Streptomyces venezuelae: one gene and its partner. The protein of the gene in region 1 interacts with the protein of each later gene in a pairwise test. Links are inferred from orthologs where the notes say so. Each region holds a gene or a part of one and is shown on either strand. Other genes may lie near its edges. The genes, in order: DEJ51_RS04375 and topA.

Region 1 (9,326 bases):
GGGTCGAGGCGGGCCCCTACGGCGAGGCGACGCCGATGGCCATGGCCGCGATGCTCGGGCACACGGAGGTGGCCCGGGCCCTGCTCGACGCCGGGGCCCCACCGGGCGGCCCCGCGGGCCGGGCGGGCTACGTGCCGCTGATCCTGGCGGCCGTCGCGCTGCAGAAGGGGGACCCGGAGACGGTGGACCTGCTGCTGGACCGGGGCGCCGACATCGAGGAGACGAGGCGGGACCGCACCCCGCTCGACTGGGCGGCCCGCTTCGGGTGCCCGGCCTCGGTGGCACGGCTCCTGGAGCGGGGCGCCGCCCTCACCGAGCGGACCGTCCGGGAAGGGGTCGCGGGGCAGGAGGCCACCGGCAGCGCGACGCCGGGCCCCGGAACGCGACACGACGACTACAGGGCCGTCAGGGCCCTGCTCGCGGCCGCGTGGGACAGCCGTTAGGCGTCCGGAGTCACCGACGCCCGGTGCTGCTTGGCCAGTTCCACGTACATCAGGGCGTTGACCTTGATGCCCTCGCGTTCCTCGTCGGTCAGCTCACGGCGGACCTTGGCAGGCACGCCGGCGACGAGGGAGCCGGGCGGCACGACCATGCCCTGCGGGACCAGGGCCTGCGCCGCCACCAGCGAACCGGCGCCGATCACGGCGCCGTTCAGGACGGTCGCGCCCATGCCGATCAGGCAGTCGTCCTCGACGGTGCAGCCGTGTACGACGGCGTTGTGCCCGATGGACACGCGCTCGCCGATCGAGACCGGGAAGCCGGGGTCCACGTGCACCGTGCAGTTGTCCTGCACGTTGCTGTCGGCGCCGAGCGTGATCGGGCCGCAGTCGGCGCGCAGCACCGCCGAGTACCAGATGCTCGCGCCCGCGGCGAGGGTGACGTCGCCGACCACGACCGAGGTCGGAGCCGTGAAGGCCGTCGGGTCGATGTCCGGGTTCCTGCCGCCGACACCCGCCACGAGTGCCTGGGCCGCCTGGTGCGTCATGTTCTCTTCCTCTGCGTCCGTCGTCCGGTTGCCGCGCTAGTGGCACCGTAGGCCACGCGGGCCGCCGCACCGGCGATGGGGTGAAGATCACAGGAGCGTGACCGGGGCGAGCGGCATCCGGCGCACTACCGTGGCCGGGTGCCGAAGAAACAGAACACGTTCTCATCTCTGACGGCCGCGCGCCGCCGGCTGGCGAGCCGCGTGGTCCACACCGGCTGGCGCTGGATGCAGCAGGCCGGCGCGGTCACCGCGCAGACCCCGGGGCGGCTCAGGTTCGGTGCGATCGGGGACGGAACCCGGCTCGCCTTCCCGCAGGGCACCGTCTTCGGCGAGCGGTGGATCCGGCTCGGCGGGCACTGCATCATCGGCGAGCAGGTGACGCTCACCGCCGGGATGATGCCGGACCTCGACCTGGGGTCCGAGCCGATGCTGGTGCTCGGCGACGGGGTGGTCATCGGCCGCAACAGCCATGTCATCGCCGACGCCCGGATCACCATCGGGTCGAACACCTTCTGCGGCCCGGACGTCTACATCACGTCCACCAACCACAGCTACGACGACCCGCACGAGCCCGTCGGCCGGCAGTGGCCGCGCAGCACACCCGTGGAGATCGGGCCCGGGTGCTGGCTCGGCACCGGATCGGTGATCCTGCCGGGCGCGCGCCTCGGCCGCAACGTGGTGGTGGCAGCGGGCGCGGTCGTACGGGGAGAGGTCCCCGACCACGCCGTGGTGGCGGGGGCGCCGGCGCGGATCGTACGGCGCTGGCAGCCGGAGACGGGCTGGCAGCCGCCGCTGCGCACGCCGGCGCCGGTACCGATCCCGGACGGGATGACGTCGGAGCAGCTGCGCGGTCTGGCAGAGCTCACGGAGGCAGAACTCGCCGAAGCCGAGCTCGCGGAAGCCGAGCTCGCGGAGACAGAGCTGGCGGAGGCCGAGCGCTCGTAGGGCTGCCCGGCGTAGAGCCGCTCGGCGTGGGACCGCCCGGTGTGGGGTCGCTCAGCCCGCGGCCAGGAGAACCGTTCCGGCGAGGGCCAGGCCGGCGCCCGCGGCCTGGACCGTACGCAGCCGTTCCTTGAGCACGGCGAAGGCGGCGAGCGCGGTGATCACCGGGTAGAGCGAGGACAGCACGGCGGCCATGGTGACCGGGCCGTTCTGCGCGGCTATGGAATACGTGCCGTTCGCCGCGACGTCCGCGAGGCCGACGAAGGCCAGGGCGGGCAGCAGGCTCCACAGGAGCTTCGGGCCGGAACCGGCCGGAAGCGCGGGTATGCCGCGCCGGGTCTGCGCCCACAGGGCGGCGCCACCCACGGCGACATTGGTGACCCGCTGCACGAACAGCGCGAGGAACAGTCCGGTGATGCTGCTGGAGGCCTCCGAGATCAGGGCCATCACCGCGCCGAAGCCGAAGGCCGCGACCAGGGTGAGGATGACGGCCTGCCGCTGGACGGGCGCGCCGCGCAGCTCCGGACCGCCCGCCAGGACGATGCCGACGACCGCCACGGCGATCCCCGCGAACTGGCCGAGGCCGGGCCGCTCGCCGAGTATCAGCCCCACGGTGACGGGCACGACCACGCCGAGGGAGCCCAGCGGTGAGACCACGCCCATCGGGCCGAGGGCCAGCGCCTTGTAGAAGCTGAGCATGGCGACCGGCCCGACCAGGCCCGCGCCGACCGCGAACCACAGCTGCGGACCGGCCTCCTGCCAGGCGCCGGTGCCGAGGACCACCGCGCCGAGCACCACCACGGCGACGACCTGCGAGACCACGACCACCGTGAGCGCCGGGATCCGGCGGGTCAGCAGCCCGCCGCCGAAGTCGGCGAGCCCCCACAGCACGGCTGTGGCCAGGGCGAAGAGGGCGGTCATGGGGGCCTCGCAGTACAGTGCAGTGAACGCTGGAGTGCAGCATCGAATACAGCACACGATAGTGCACTCTGTTGGACTGTGTCATCCAGAATATTGGACGGAATGGTGTCGGATCTCGAACAGCTCACCCAGGCGCTCGCCCGGAACCTCAAGCGGTGGCGCGGCGAGCGCGGCTTCACCCTGGACTCCCTGGCGGCCCGCGCGGGAGTGAGCCGCGGGATGATCATCCAGATCGAGCAGGCCCGTACGAACCCCAGCGTGGGCACCACGGTGCGGCTGGCCGACGCCCTCGGCGTCAGCATCTCCGCCCTCCTCGACCACGACCGGGGCCCGCAGGTCCGCGTCGTCCCGCCGGACCAGGTGGTGCGGATCTGGTCGAGCGAGGCGGGCAGTTCGACGACCATGCTGATCGGCACCGACGAGCGCGGGCCGATGGAGCTGTGGACCTGGCACCTGGTGCCGGGCGAGGGGACGGACTCCGTCCCGCACCCGTCCGGCACCATCGAGATGCTGCACGTCACGGCGGGGGAGCTGACGCTGGTCGTCGGCGAGGAGGAGTTCCGCGTCCCCGCCGGGGCCGCGGCCACCTTCGAGGCGAATCTCGCGCACTCCTACCGCAACGACGGCTCGGTGCCGATGGAGATGACCCTCGCGGTGTCGGTCCCGCCGGTCTCGGCGCCGGCTCCCGCGCATGCCCCCGCACATGCGCACGGGGGCACCGGCACCGGTACCGGCGCGGCCGCCGGCCACGAGCTGCCGGACACCACCTAGAGCGCCGGGATCTCGATCGCGGGGCAGCGGTCCATGACCATCTCCAGCCCCGCCCCGCGGGTCCGGGCGTAGGCCGCCTCGTCGATCACGCCGAGCTGGAACCAGACGGCCTCGGCGCCGACGGCGGCGGCCTGGTCGGCCACGGGACCGGCCAGCTCGCTGTTCACGAACACGTCCACCACGTCCACCTTGAACGGGATGTCCGCCAGCGAGGCGTACCCGGGCTCACCGTGCACGGTCTCGGCCTTGGGATGCACGGGGATCACGCGCTTGCCGAACCGCTGGAGCACCCGCGCCACCCCGTAGGCCGCGCGGTCCTGGTTGTTCGAGAGTCCCACCACGGCCCAGGTGTCGCCCAGCTCGGTGAGGATCTTGCGGATGGTTGCCGGATCGCCGTACACGTGTGCCGCCTCCTGGTGCTCTTGTCCCCGCCGGTCCGTCCGCTGCTCGTTCACCGCGTCGGACCGGCGCTCAGCCGCGTCAACCGAAAACCGCCCGGCGCGATTCCCCGGCTCCGGTCGCGGAACCGCACGGTAGTCTGCCGGTTCGTTCGAACGGTGCGGGGGGCGGGGCGTGGACACACTGGTCGAGGCGGCCGTCGCGGAGACCCTGCGCACGGGTGGTGACGAAGAGGTCCGCCTGTACGTGGCGGCCTGCGCCGAACGCACCGTGCCGCTGTTCCTCGGCATGCGGGCGGGCGCACCGGACCGCCAGGCCGACCTGGACCTCTGCGTGGAGTCCCTGCAGGGCCTCTGGTGCGCGGACCGGGCGCTGCCCGACGCCGCCGAGCGCGTGCGCGCACTGGAGGGTTTCCCGGAACTGCGGCCGCGCGAAGGGGCCATCACCGATGTCGCCGGGACCTACGCCTTCTTCGGCGTCCTCGTCCTGCGGTACGCGTTGCTGGCCAACGCCTCGGCGGAGGCCGGCCACGCGCTCTCCTGCGGTCACGCCGCGCTCACCGCGGTGGGCCTGCTGGACCAGAGCCTTCCCGGGGGCTCCGTCTTCCGGGCCGAGGAGGAAGCGCTGCAGAAGCGCTCGCTGAGCGGTGACGTGGCGGGCCTGTGGGAAGCGAGCGTCGCGTCGGGGCGCGAGAGGCTGCGGGCCGCGGTGGGCCGCCTACCCCGCTGACGGGTCCACGTTCCAGGACGGTGGCAGGGACGCGTCGCAGAAGACGCAGACGAAGTACTCGTCCCGGACGATGTTCAGCTGCGCGCAGGACGGGCAGCGGCGGAAGACCACCTCGTGGGTGAAACCGCCCGGGCGCGGCGCGAGTCCGGCCGCGTCCAGGGCGTCCGCGACGGCCCGCCACGAGACGGGGTCCGGGCAGTATCCGGTCGACTGGTTGCTCACCGCACGGACCGCCCACCGCCCGGCCTCCCGCCCGAAGGCGATCTCCCCGGCGCTCAGCACCGTGTCACCGCCGGCGCAGACCACGTGCTCGCTGCGGCGCGGCGCGAGTCGCAGCACGCCGCCGCGGTCCACGACGAACGTGACCGGCTCGGACAGGTCGGCCGCCGCCGGGCCCGAGGCCCATTCCCCGAACTCCGCGGCCGAGCGGATGCGCCGGCCCTCGTGCTCGGGCCGGACGAGCCCACACAGCTCTGCCGGCCCCACGTACCGGTAGTTCCACCCCCGCAGATCCATGTCCGCCAACCTACTCCCGCCCCCGCGACGGGCGGGCGGGGGCCCGCTGCGCACCGCTTAGGGTGGTGAGGTGAAGGCAGACCAGTACGTGACGGTGGCCCGGGAGGGCGCGCACGAGTCCGAGATCAACCGTTCGCGCTTCCTGTGCTCGCTCGCACCCGCCGCGACCGAGCAGGAGGCCCAGGACTTCGTCGCGCGCATCCGCAAGGAGCACCCCGCCGCCACGCACAACTGCTTCGCCTACGTCGTCGGTGCCGACGCGTCCGTCCAGAAGGCCAGCGACGACGGCGAGCCCGGCGGCACCGCCGGGGTGCCCATGCTGCAGATGCTCATGCGCCGTGACATCCGCTACGCGGTCGCCGTCGTCACCCGCTACTACGGCGGCGTGAAGCTCGGTGCCGGCGGCCTGATCAGGGCCTACGGCGGGGTCGTCGGCGAGGCCCTCGACGAGCTCGGCACCGTCACCCGGCGCCGCTACCGGCTGGCCACCGTCACGGTCGACCACCAGCGGGCCGGCAAGATCCAGAACGATCTGCGCTCCACCGGCCGGACCGTGGTGGACCTGCGCTACGGGGCAGAAGTCGAGATCGAGGTGGCCCTCCCGGAGGCGGACCTGCCCGCCTTCGAGGCCTGGCTCGCCGACACCACCGCGGGCAGCGCCGGTCTCACCCTCGGCGGAGAGACGTACGCGCCCTGAGTGCCCCCGGGGACGGGTTAGCGTAGAGGGGTTCAGGACCGGGACACGACCAGGGGGAGACGGCATGCGCGGCGGGGCCGGCGAGTGAAGTTCCTGCACACCTCCGACTGGCACCTCGGCCGGGCCTTCCACCGGGTCAACCTGCTCGGTGCCCAGGCGGTCTTCGTCGACCACCTGATCGAGACCGTCCGCGAGCACGAGGTCGACGCCGTCCTCGTCGCCGGTGACGTCTACGACCGGGCCGTGCCCCCGCTGCCCGCCGTCGAGCTCTACGACCGGGCCCTGCACCGCCTCGCCGACCTGGGCGTCCCCACCGTGATGATCTCCGGCAACCACGACTCCGCGCGCCGGCTCGGCGTCGGCGCCGGGCTGATCGGCCGGGCCGGGATCCACCTGCGTACCGACCCGGCCGGCTGCGCCGACCCCGTCGTCCTGGCCGACGTACACGGTGACGTGGCGCTGTACGGACTGCCGTACCTGGAGCCCGCCCTGGTCAAGGACCAGTTCGGCACGGACAGGGTGAGCCACGAGGCCGTCCTCGGCGCCGCCATGGACCGGATCCGCGCCGACCTCGCGTCCCGCCCGCCCGGTACCCGTTCGATCGTCCTCGCGCACGCCTTCGTCACGGGCGGACAGGCCAGCGACAGCGAACGCGACATCACCGTCGGCGGGGTCGAAGCCGTGCCGGCCTCCGTCTTCGACGGCGTGGACTACGCCGCCCTGGGCCACCTCCACGGCAGCCAGACGATCAACGAACGGGTCCGCTACTCCGGTTCCCCGCTCGCCTACTCCTTCTCCGAGGCGGACCACCGCAAGACGATGTGGCTGATCGAACTCGGTGCGCGGGGCGAGATCGCCACGGCCGAGCGGATCGGCACCCCCGTCCCGCGCACCCTCGCACGGCTCCGGGGACGGCTGGAGGACCTGCTGGGCGACCCGGCGCACCAGGTCCACGAGGACGCCTGGGTGGAGGCCACCCTCACCGACCCGGTCCGCCCCGACGACCCCATGGCCCGGCTCGCCGCACGCTTCCCGCACACCCTCGCCCTCGCCTTCGAACCCGAGGGCCGCCAGGACGACACCGGCGCCTCCTACGCCCAGCGGCTCAAGGGCCGCAGCGACCAGGAGATCGCCGAGGACTTCGTCGCCCACGTCCGCGGCGGCGGCCAGGCGGACGAGGCCGAACGGGCCGTCCTCCAGACGGCCTTCGACGACGTACGGGCCGACGACAGCCACCGGGAGACCCACCGATGAGGCTGCACCGGCTGGCCGTGACCGCCTTCGGACCGTTCGCCGAGCCCCAGCAGATCGACTTCGACGCCCTGTCCGGCGCCGGCATCTTCCTCCTCCACGGACCCACCGGTGCGGGGAAGACCTCCGTGCTCGACGCCGTCTGCTACGCGCTCTACGGTTCCGTGCCCGGCCCCCGTCAGGCCCCCGGCACCAGCCTGCGCAGCGACCACGCCGCCGCGCACACCCCGACCGAGGTCACCCTCGAACTCACCGCGGGCGGCCGCCGCCTGGAGATCACCCGGCGGCCCGAACAGGAGCGCCCCAAGAAGCGCGGCACGGGCACCACCAAGGACAAGGCCCAGAGCTGGCTGCGCGAGCACACCGGCGAGGGCTGGGAGCCGCTCAGCCGCTCGCACCAGGAGATCGGCGAGGAGATCGAGCAGCTGCTCGGCATGAGCCGCGAGCAGTTCTGCCAGGTCGTACTGCTGCCCCAGGGGGAGTTCGCACGCTTCCTGCGCGCCGACGAGGCGGCCCGCGGCCGGCTGCTCGGCCGGCTCTTCGACACCCGCCGCTTCGCCGCCGTCGAGGCCCTGCTCGGCGAGCGCCGCCGGGCCGCCGAGGCCAGGGTCCGGGCCGGCGACGAGAAGGTGCTCCACACCGCCCAGCGACTGGCCCAGGCCGCCGGGGACAGCGCCGACCTGCGGGCCTGGCCCATGCCCGGACACCAGCCCGGCGACCCCGGCCTCGCCGAGGCCGTCCGGGCCTGGGCGGCCGTCGCCCGGTGCGCGGCCCGCGAGCGCCTCGACGTCGCCGAGTACGCACTGGCCGCCGTCGAGAGCCGGCACGCCGCCGCCCGGCACGCCGCCGAGGACGCGCGGGAGCTCGACCGGCTGCAACGCCGGCACGCCGAGACCCTGCGCCGGGCCGTCCTGCTCGCCGAGGCCGCGCCCGAGCGGGACCGGGTGCGCGGGCTGCTGGACCGGGCCCGGCGCGGCGCCCTGGTGGCCCCCGCCCTGGAACTGCGCGGCGCCGCCTCCGCCGCGCACCTCGCCGCCGCGCACGCCGAGACCTCCGCCCGGGCGCAGCTCCCGCCCACACTGAAGGAGGCGGGCGTCGAACAGCTGGCCGACGTCGAGCAGCGGCTGCGCGAGGCCCTCGGCGCGCTCGGCGCGGCCCAGCGGGCGGAACAGCGCAGCGCCGAGATCGGCCGTGAACGCGCCGACCTGGAAAGGGAGTCCCGGGCCGCCGAGGAGCAGCACCAGGAGTCCGCCGAGTGGCTGGAGCGCTGGGAGGCGACCCGGACGGCGCTGCAGGAGCGTGCGGACGCCGCCCAGCAGGCCGCCACCCTGGCCGAGCAGCTCGCCGGCCGGCTGGAACCCGCCCGCATGCAGCTGAACGCCGCGCGCCGTCGGGACGAGCTCGACGCCGAAGCGACGCGCGCCGCGGACGAACTGCTCACCCTGCGCGAGGAGTCGGCCGCCGCCCGGGAGCGCTGGCTGGAGCTCAAGGAGGCCCGCCTGCGCGGGATCGCCGCCGAGCTCGCCGAAGCACTCGTGGCCGGAGAGGCCTGCACCGTGTGCGGGTCCGCGGAACACCCGGCTCCGGCCCGTCCGGCCCCCGGCCACGTGGACCGCGCCGCCGAGGACGCGGCCCACGCGTACTTCGAACGGGCCGAGCAGGCCCGGGCCACCGCCGAACGCCGGCTCGCCGCCGCACGGGAGGCACGCGCCGAAGCCGCGGCCGCCGCCGGGGAGGCCACCACCGCCGAACTCCTGGCCCTGACCGCCGACCTGAGCGCCCGCCATGCCGCCGCCCACGCCGCGGCCGCCGGCCTGCACGCCGCCCGTGAGCAGCTGGCCCGCGCCGAGCGGGAGCACGCCGCGCGCAGCGCCGACCGGCAGGGCGCCGAGACCCGGGCCGCCGCCCGGTCCTCCCGGCGCGAGGCCCTGGACCGCGAACAGGCCGGACTGGAGGCCGAACTCGCCCTCGTACGGGACGGCGCGCCCAGCGTCGCGGCCCGCGCCCGCACCCTGGAGGACCGGGTCCGGATGGTCTCCGGCGCGGCCGTCTCGCTGCGCCGGGCCGAGACCACCGCGGCCCGGCTGAAGGAGGCCGACGACCAGCTCGCCGACG
Region 2 (9,755 bases), 3.1 Mb from region 1 along the record:
CGGTACGTCGATCCTGCTCGCGCTCTTCGCGGTGGCCCTGGCCGGCACCGGCCTGCTCACCACCGTCGGCGTCATCGTCGCCATGGACACCTTCGGGCCCGTCTCCGACAACGCCCAGGGCATCGCCGAGATGTCCGGCGACGTCGAGGGCGCCGGTGCGCAGGTCCTGACCGACCTGGACGCCGTGGGCAACACCACGAAGGCCATCACCAAGGGCATCGCCATCGCCACGGCCGTGCTCGCCGCGGCGGCGCTCTTCGGCTCGTACAACGACGCGATCGCCGCCGCGGTCAAGGAAGTCGGTGCCAAGGCCGGGGAGCTGAACCTCAGCCTGGACATCGCACAGCCCAACAACCTCGTCGGGCTGATCCTGGGCGCGGCCGTGGTGTTCCTGTTCTCCGGCCTCGCCATCAACGCCGTCTCCCGCTCCGCGGGAGCCGTCGTCTACGAGGTGCGCCGCCAGTTCCGCGAGCACCCCGGGATCATGGACTACAGCGAGAAGCCCGAGTACGGGCGCGTCGTGGACATCTGCACCAAGGACGCGCTGCGCGAGCTCGCCACGCCCGGCCTGCTCGCCGTGCTCACCCCGATCGCCGTGGGCTTCTCCCTCGGCGTGGGCGCGCTCGGCTCCTTCCTCGCCGGCGCCATCGGCACGGGCACCCTGATGGCGGTCTTCCTCGCCAACTCCGGCGGCGCGTGGGACAACGCGAAGAAGCTCGTGGAGGACGGTCACCACGGCGGCAAGGGCAGTGAGGCCCACGAGGCGGTCGTCATCGGCGACACGGTCGGCGACCCGTTCAAGGACACCGCGGGTCCCGCGATCAACCCGCTGCTCAAGGTCATGAACCTGGTCGCGCTGCTGATCGCCCCCGCGGTCGTGCAGTTCAGCTACGGCGGGGACAGCAGCCCGCTCGTGCGGGCCGTCGTGGCCGTCCTCGCGATCGGGGTCATCATCGGCGCGGTCTACATCTCCAAGCGCCGTGGCATCGCCGTCGGCGACGAGACCGACGGCGGAGCCGCCGAGCGGGTGGCCCAGTCGGCCGACCCGGCGACGGTCTCCTGACCTGCAGACCTCCCCCGCGGCACGGGCGGGGCCGGGCAGGGCCGGCCGGTACGCCCGAAAGGCGGATGGGCGGCGCGGACTCACGCGCCGTCTGTCCGCCTTTGTGCGTCCCCGGAGGCCGGACGTGTATCTTCCGGGCCGAGAGCCTTCGAAGGGACCAATCCGGTGAACAAGAAGATTGCGGCCGCGTTGTCGGGCGGTGCGGCACTGATGCTCGTCCTGTCCGGATGCGGCGGGGACGAGACCGACCAGAAGGCCGGCTCCTGGGCCAAGAAGGTCTGCGACCAGTGGCAGCCCCAGATCGAGAAGATCGAAGCCGCCAACGTCGAGATCAAGCGGGTGGCCTCGGAAAGCAGCAAGCCCGACGAGGTCCAGAAGACCGACTCGGCGGCCTTCGCGACCATGACCGAGTCGTACAAGGCGATGGCCGACGCCCTGCGGTCGGCGGGCGTTCCGCCGGTCAAGAACGGCGCCGCGACCCAGGAGGCGGCGGCCAAGGGCTTCGAGACGACCTCCACGGGCTACGCCGACCTGAAGGCGAAGACCGACGCCCTCGACCCCCAGGACAAGGCGAAGTTCGCCGACGGCCTCAAGGAGGTCGCGGGCGGGCTCAAGGACGTGACGAAGGGCGGTCAGGACGCGCTCGCCCAGCTCAAGGCGGGTGGCCTCGGCACGGCGATCAACGGGCAGAAGGGTTGCCAGGTGACGACGGCACCGGCGGCCTCCTAGCAGCACGGCCGGCCCGCTCGGGCCGTGTTCCGTGCGCACACGCCCTGGGGCGGCCGGGGGCCCGGAAGGGGCCGCGGCCGCCCTTTCGCGGCTGCGGGCCCGGTGTGATCGGCAGGACGCGTCCCAGCGGACACAATGGACGCGTGAGTACCACCAGCCTCCCCAAGCCCGACCGCGCCCCCGAGCTCCGCGCCGCCCTGCTCGCCGCCGGTTTCACCGCCGACGGGCTGCTCGACCTGCTCGGCGCCCCCGCCTACGCCGCGCTGGCCCGCAGCGAGACCGTCCCTGCCCTGCGCGCCACCCGTGGCCCGGGCGACGGAGCGCTCGCGAGCCTGGTCCGGCTGTTCCTGCTCCAGCAGCCGGAGCCGTACGAGCACGCCGCGCGGGCGCTGCCCGTCGATGCCGCGCTGGCCGACGGCTGGCTGCGGCTGGAGGAGGTCGCCGACGGCGAGGACAGGGTGCACGCCACTGTCGACGTGCGCCCGTACGGAGGCCCGGACGGCGAGGACTGGTTCATCGTCTCCGACCTCGGCTGCTCCGTCGGCGGGGCCGGCGGGATCGGCAGCCGCGAGGAGGGCGTGGTCCTCGGCGTCGGCGGCGCCTCCACCACCCTGGCCGGGATCACCGTCCGCACCCCGGTCGGCTCCGCACTCGACGTCGGCACCGGATCCGGAATCCAGGCGCTGCACGCGTCCCGGCACGCCATCAGGGTCACCGCCACCGACGTCAACCCCAGGGCCCTGGAATTCACCCGTCTGACGCTGGCCCTGTCGGGGGCCCCGGAAGCGGAGCTGCTCACGGGGTCGCTCTTCGAGCCGGTCGGCGAGGCCACGTACGACCTCATCGTGTCGAACCCGCCGTTCGTGATCTCCCCCGGCGCCCGGCTGACGTACCGGGACGGGGGTATGGGCGGCGACGACCTGTGCCGGACCCTGGTGCAGGAGGCCGGCGCGCGGCTCAACCCGGGCGGGTACGCGCAGTTCCTCGGCAACTGGCAGCACGTGGACGGCGAGGACTGGCGTGACCGGCTGCGCTCCTGGGTGCCGCGCGGCTGTGACGCCTGGATCGTGCAGCGTGACGTGCAGGACGTGACGCAGTACGCGGAGCTGTGGCTGCGCGACGCGGGCGACCACCGGACCGACCCGGCCGAGTACGCGCGGCGGTACGAGGACTGGCTGGACGAGTTCGAGGCCCGCGGGACCAAGTCCGTCGGTTTCGGCTGGATCACCTTGCGCCGGACGGACGCGGCCGAGCCCTCGATCGTGGTCGAGGAGTGGCCCCACACGGTGGAGCAGCCGCTCGGTGAGGCCGTCCTGGCCCACTTCGCGCGCCAGGACTACCTGCGGCAGCACGACGACGCGGCCCTGCTGGAGGCCTATTTCGCACTGGCCGAGGAAGTGGTCCAGGAGCAGGTCGGCGCGCCCGGCGCGGAGGATCCGGAACACGTCGTGCTCCGGCAGAACCGCGGAATGCGGCGCGCCACGAAGGTCGACACGGTCGGCGCCGGCTTCGCCGGAGTGTGTGACGGCTCACTGACCGCGGGCCGGATCCTGGACGCGATCGCCCAGCTGGTCCAGGAAGACCCGGTCGTGCTGCGGGACCGCACTCCTGAGGCCATCCGGCTGCTGGTCGAGCAGGGCTTCCTGGACCCCGTGACGGGTCCCGCGCGGTAGTCGACCCCGTGATGTAACCCGGGGTTCGCCCGCCGTACCCACAGGGCTGGCAGGCTCCTGGGCAGCGGGATCCGGGGGGATCCCGAGAGTGGTCCGGGGGTAAGGGGGAGCGGCGCGGAAGACGGTCCGGCGATCTTCGCGAAGGCCGTGTTCCCGCTGCTCGGGGCCGCTCTGCAAGCCTGACGGGGGCGTGCGTCCACCACCACCGTGCGCCGGTGGCGCCGGGCGTGCGCCCCCTCGTGGCCGTGTCGCCGGACGGGCTCGCCGGCAGGGCGTCGACCGCCCTCGGGCCGGGTCGCCCCGCGCGGCTCCGGCACCGGGTTCCAGGGGCCCGGGAGGCCCGGGACGCGGCCCCGGATCCGGCCCCGAAAGCCGAGGTCGGAGCAGGCGGGGGAGCGGCTGAGAGGGCGCGGCCAGACGGCCCCGCGGCCACCCAGCCCGGTGATCGGGAACGCCCCGGCGCGGCATCCGGGCGGCAGAAACGGCACTTGTCGGGTTACCGTTCGAGTGGCCGTTGCGGGCTTGTGCCGTTTGACACGGGGGCGGGTTGTACCGTCACACTCCGCAGCGTCGCCGTACTGCGACCGAGTGCCGACCGGAGAGAAGAGCCAAGTTGTCCCCGACTAGCGAGACCGCAAAGGGCGGCCGCCGACTCGTCATCGTCGAGTCCCCAGCCAAGGCGAAGACCATCAAGGGCTACCTCGGCCCCGGATACGTCGTCGAGGCGAGCGTCGGGCACATCCGCGACCTCCCGAACGGCGCGGCGGAGGTTCCCGACAAGTACACCGGCGAGGTCCGCCGCCTCGGAGTGGACGTCGAGCACGACTTCGCGCCGATCTACGTCGTCAACGCGGACAAGAAGGCCCAGGTCAGGAAGCTCAAGGAGCTGCTGGCCGAGTCCGACGAACTCTTCCTCGCCACCGATGAGGACCGCGAGGGCGAAGCCATCGCGTGGCACCTGCAGGAAGTCCTCAAGCCCAAGGTCCCCGTCCACCGGATGGTCTTCCACGAGATCACCAAGGACGCGATCCGCGACGCCGTCGCCAACCCGCGCGAGCTGAACCAGCGCATGGTCGACGCCCAGGAGACCCGCCGCATCCTCGACCGCCTCTACGGCTACGAGGTCTCGCCGGTCCTGTGGAAGAAGGTCATGCCGCGGCTGTCGGCCGGACGCGTCCAGTCGGTGGCCACCCGCCTCGTCGTCGAGCGTGAGCGCGAGCGCATCGCCTTCCGCACCGCCGAGTACTGGGACCTGACCGGAACCTTCTCCACCGGCCGCGCCGGCGACGCCTCCGACCCGTCGACGCTGGTCGCCCGCCTGAACACGGTGGACGGCAAGCGCGTCGCGCAGGGCCGTGACTTCGGCTCGAACGGACAGCTCAAGAGCGAGGTGCTGCACCTCGACGAGACGGCCGCCCGGGCGCTCGCCGCCGCGCTGGCCGACGCCTCGTTCGCCGTCCGCTCGGTCGAGTCCAAGCCGTACCGCCGCTCCCCGTACGCCCCCTTCCGTACGACGACGCTGCAGCAGGAGGCCTCGCGCAAGCTGGGCTTCGGCGCGAAGGCGACGATGCAGGTGGCACAGAAGCTGTACGAGAACGGCTTCATCACCTATATGCGTACCGACTCCACCACGCTCTCCGACACCGCGGTGTCGGCGGCGCGGGCGCAGGTCACCCAGCTGTACGGGGCCGACTACCTGCCCGAGAAGCCGCGCGTCTACGCAGGCAAGGTCAAGAACGCCCAGGAGGCGCACGAGGCGATCCGCCCTTCGGGTGATCGTTTCCGCACCCCGGCCGAGACGGGTCTGTCCGGCGACCAGTTCCGCCTGTACGAGCTGATCTGGAAGCGGACCGTCGCCTCCCAGATGAAGGACGCGGTCGGCAACAGCGTCACCGTGAAGATCGGCGGCCGCGCCTCGGACGGACGCGACGCCGAGTTCACCGCCTCCGGCAAGACGATCACCTTCCACGGCTTCATGAAGGCCTACGTCGAGGGCGCGGACGACCCGAACGCCGAGCTCGACGACCGCGAGAAGCGCCTGCCGCAGGTCGCGGAGGGCGACGCGCTCGCCGCCGAGGAGATCACGGCGGACGGGCACTCGACCAAGCCGCCGGCCCGCTACACCGAGGCCTCGCTGGTCAAGGAGCTCGAAGAGCGCGAGATCGGCCGGCCGTCGACGTACGCGTCGATCATCGGCACGATCCTCGACCGCGGCTACGTCTTCAAGAAGGGCACGGCGCTCGTGCCGTCCTTCCTGTCGTTCGCCGTGGTGAACCTGCTGGAGAAGCACTTCGGGCGGCTCGTCGACTACGACTTCACCGCGAAGATGGAGGACGACCTCGACCGCATCGCGCGCGGCGAGGCCCAGTCCGTGCCGTGGCTGAAGCGGTTCTACTTCGGCTCGGAGGACGCCACCGAGGTCGTGCCGGCCGACGGCGACCACCTCGGCGGGCTGAAGGAGCTGGTCACGGACCTGGGCGCGATCGACGCCCGGGAGATCTCCTCCTTCCCGGTCGGCGAGGGCATCGTGCTGCGGGTCGGCCGCTACGGGCCGTACGTGGAGCGCGGCGAGAAGGACGCGGAGGGCCACCAGCGGGCCGACGTACCGGACGACATGGCTCCGGACGAGCTGACGGTCGGGTACGCGGAGGAGCTCTTCGCGAAGCCGAGCGGCGAGTTCCAGCTCGGCAAGGACCCGGTCAGCGGGAACGAGATCGTCGCCAAGGACGGCCGCTACGGGCCGTACGTGACGGAGATCCTCCCCGAGGGCACGCCGAAGACGGGCAAGAACGCGGTCAAGCCGCGGACGGCCTCGCTCTTCAAGTCGATGAGCCTGGACACGGTCACCCTCGACGAGGCGCTCAAGCTGATGTCGCTGCCGCGCGTGGTCGGCGCGGACGCGGAGGGCGTGGAGATCACGGCCCAGAACGGCCGCTACGGCCCGTACCTGAAGAAGGGCACGGACTCGCGGTCGCTGGAGACCGAGGACCAGCTCTTCTCGATCACGCTGGACGAGGCCCTGGCGATCTACGCGCAGCCGAAGCAGCGGGGCCGGGCCGCGGCCAAGCCCCCGCTGAAGGAGCTGGGCACCGACCCGGTCAGCGAGAAGCCGGTCGTGGTCAAGGACGGCCGCTTCGGCCCGTACGTGACCGACGGCGAGACGAACGCGACGCTGCGGCGGGACGACGACGTCGAGACGATCACGCCGGAGCGCGGCTACGAGCTGCTCGCGGAGAAGCGGGCGAAGGGCCCGGCCAAGAAGGTGGCGAAGAAGGCCCCCGCGAAGAAGGCCACGGCCAAGAAGGCCCCGGCCAAGAAGGCGACGGCGACGAAGACCGCTGCCGCGAAGAAGACCGCGGCGAAGACGACGACCGCCAAGAAGACGGCGGCCAAGAAGGCCCCGGCCAAGAAGACGGCCGCGGCCCCGGCGGCCGCGGACGAGTAACACCGGGGCGGGGCCGGAGACGCCGTGCGGTCACTCCGGCCCGCCTGAGGACGGGCAACCCCTGGCGGGGCTGGAGGGGCCACCGGCAACTCCGGCCCCGCCGGCGTGTGAGGCGCGGGGTCCGGGGACGGAGCCCCGCGACGGGCAGAGCCGCGCAACGGGCAGAGCCCCGCAGCGGGCAGAGCCCCGCGACGGGGCCGGGCCGCCCCCCCGGAAAAGGTGGGTCCGGGGTCACACCCGGGCTTGTCCACAGGCCTCCGCAGCCGCCAAGCGCAGCGGATAGGCTGGGCGGATGACGCGAGCCGAGCAGCCGGCGGTCGTGACCGCCCCGGCGAACCCCACCTACGACGAAGCCCTAGCCGCGGACTCCCGCGAGCGTGCGGTGCGCGCGCTGCTGCGCACTCCCAGGCTGCGCCGGCTGTGGAGCGCCCAGTTGGTGAGCGGCATCGGTGATGCCCTGGCCCTGCTGGTGCTGGTGCTGCTGGCCCTCCAGGCAGCGGTCACGGAAGGGGGCTTCGGCGGCGGGTTCCGCGGCGCGGCCCTCGCCGTCGCCGCCGTCTTCGGGGTACGGATCGTCGCCACCCTGCTCTTCGGCGCGGTCCTCCTCGGCCCGCTGGCCGGGCTGCTGGGCGCCGACGGCAAGCTGGACCGCCGCTGGACCATGATCGGTGCCGACGGGGTCCGCCTCGGGCTCTTCGTCGTGGCCCCGCTGTGGCTCGACTGGATCCCGGCCCACGCGCTGACCGCGCTGCTGGCCACCGTGTTCGTCTCCGGCGCCGCCGAGCGGCTGTGGACCCTGGCCAAGGAGAGCGCGGCGCCCGCCCTGCTGCCCGCGCCGCCGCCGGAGGGGGCGACCGTACGGCCGCTTCCGGACCACCTGGACGCGCTGCGCCGGCTGACCCTGCGTACGTCCTTCGCGGCGCTGCCGATCGCCGCGGCCGTGCTGCTCGCCGCGACCCTGGTCGGCAAGGCACTCGGCCTCGGCATCGGCTGGTTCGCCGCGAACCAGGCCGCCCTCGGCTCGTACGTGGCCTCCGGCCTCTTCGCCGCCTCCGTCTCGCTGCTGCTGCCGCTGGTGCTGCCCGGCGGGGCGACCCCACGTCCGCGTTCGCCGCTGGAGGGCCTGCGCACCCCCAAGGCGGGCGACCGGCCCGACAAGGGCCGTACGGGAGCCATCCCCCTTCTCGTCCTGAGCTGCGCCGCGGTCGCCGGGGCGGTGTCCTGCGCCGTGTCCGTGTCCGTACTGCACGCCTTCGACCTGGGCGGCGGCCCGGCCGCCTTCGCGCTGTTCGTCCTCGCGCTGGTCGGCGGCACCGCCGTCGGCATCCGCGCCACCCACGCCGGAAAGGTGCTGCCCGCCCTGTCCCGCCGCCGGCTCATGGCCCTCGCCATAGCGGTCACCGGCATCGCGCTGCTGCTGACCGGGCTCGTCCCGGACATGGCCACCGTGCTCTTCCTCTCGCTGCTCGCAGGCATCGCCGCCGGCGTCGCGGCCAACACCGGCCACACCCTCCTGGACCAGGAGACCGAGGAGTTCCGGCGCGCCCGGACCACCGAGCACCTCCAGGCCGTCGTACGCGTGGCCGTGGCGCTCGGCGCGATCGCCGCGCCCGTCCTGGCCGCTGCGATCGGTCCGCACCGGCTGACCGGTGCCGAGGTCGTCTTCGCCCACGGCGGCGCCGCCTTCACCCTGATGCTGGTCGGCGCCCTGCTGCTGCCGGTCGCCGTGCTGGTGCTCACCAAGGCCGACGACCGCCGGGGAGTACCCCTGCGGCGGGACCTGCGGGAGGCGCTGCGGGGCGGGGAGCCCGTTCAGGCGGCGTCCGCCACCGGGTTCTTCATCGCCCTGGAGGGCGGCGACGGAGCCGGCAAGTCCACCCAGGTCCAGGCGCTGGCCGACTGGATACGGGGCAAGGGACACGAGGTCGTCGTGACCCGGGAGCCCGGGGCGACCCCCGTCGGCAAGCGGCTCCGCTCGATCCTGCTCGACATCTCCTCGGCCGGCCTGTCGAACCGGGCCGAGGCACTGCTGTACGCCGCCGACCGGGCGGAACACGTGGACACGGTGGTGCGTCCGGCCCTGGAGCGCGGCGCAGTCGTGATCTCGGACCGCTACATCGACTCCTCGGTCGCCTACCAGGGCGCCGGCCGTGACCTTTCCCCGACGGAGATCGCCAGGATCTCGCGCTGGGCCACCGACGGGCTCGTCCCGAACCTGACCGTGCTGCTCGACGTGTCGCCGGAGGCGGCGCGCGAGCGGTTCACGGAGGCGCCGGACCGGCTGGAGTCGGAGCCGGCGGAGTTCCACCAGCGGGTGCGCTCCGGGTTCCTGACCCTCGCCGCGTCCGACCCCGGCCGCTATCTCGTGGTCGACGCGGGCCAGGACCCGGGGTCGGTGACCACCGTCGTACGGCACCGCCTGGACCGGATGCTCCCGCTCTCGGAGGCCGAGGTGGCCGCCCAGGCCGAGGCGCGGCGCCTCGCCGAGGAGGAGGCCCGGCGCAAGGCTGCCGAGGAGGCGGCCCGCAAGGCGGAGGAAGCGCGCCTGCGCGCCGAAGAGGAGGCCCGGCTGGCCCGCGAGGCCGAGGAAGCGCGGATCAAGGCCGAGGCGGAGGCCGCCCGCAGGGCGGAGGAGGAGCGGCTGCGCGCCGAGGAGGAGGCCCGGGCCCGGGCCGAGGCCGAGCGGCTGCGCCTGGAGGCCGAGGAGAAGGCACGCGCGGCGGAGGCCGAGCGGCTGCGCCGGCAGGCCGAGGAGGAGGCCCGGCTGCGGGCCGAGGCCGAGGAGCGGCGGCTGGAGAAGCAGCGGCGGGCCGAGGAGGCCCTGCTGAAGGCGGAGGAGGCACGC

The links.
Region 2: the proteins of DEJ51_RS04375 (region 1) and topA interact in binary tests that used the Escherichia coli proteins (3 or more experiments, as listed by UniProt). The link is inferred for Streptomyces venezuelae from one-to-one orthologs.

What each region holds. Positions count from the first base shown.
Region 1 is NZ_CP029189.1:990,421-999,746, reverse strand. What follows is about bases 4,188-7,146. They hold DEJ51_RS04375 (YigZ family protein), read left to right. Parts: upstream 4,188-5,333; coding sequence 5,334-5,960; downstream 5,961-7,146. Other genes in these bases: DEJ51_RS04370 (exonuclease SbcCD subunit D), read left to right, coding at 6,045-7,146; DEJ51_RS04380 (hypothetical protein), read right to left, coding at 4,736-5,263; DEJ51_RS04385 (hypothetical protein), read left to right, coding at 4,193-4,747. Also shown: DEJ51_RS04415 (ankyrin repeat domain-containing protein), read left to right, coding at 1-443; DEJ51_RS04410 (gamma carbonic anhydrase family protein), read right to left, coding at 440-985; DEJ51_RS04405 (acyltransferase), read left to right, coding at 1,124-1,930; DEJ51_RS04400 (DMT family transporter), read right to left, coding at 1,982-2,848; DEJ51_RS04390 (CoA-binding protein), read right to left, coding at 3,616-4,020; more of DEJ51_RS04370, read left to right, coding at 7,147-7,214; DEJ51_RS04365 (AAA family ATPase), read left to right, coding at 7,211-9,326.
Region 2 is NZ_CP029189.1:4,138,011-4,147,765, forward strand. Bases 3,723-7,110 are described here. They hold topA (type I DNA topoisomerase), read left to right. Parts: upstream 3,723-4,078; coding sequence 4,079-6,910; downstream 6,911-7,110. In the rest of the region: DEJ51_RS18310 (sodium-translocating pyrophosphatase), read left to right, coding at 1-1,063; DEJ51_RS18315 (small secreted protein), read left to right, coding at 1,229-1,792; DEJ51_RS18320 (methyltransferase), read left to right, coding at 1,936-3,465; tmk (dTMP kinase), read left to right, coding at 7,203-9,755. UniProt on the Escherichia coli protein: Releases the supercoiling and torsional tension of DNA, which is introduced during the DNA replication and transcription, by transiently cleaving and rejoining one strand of the DNA duplex.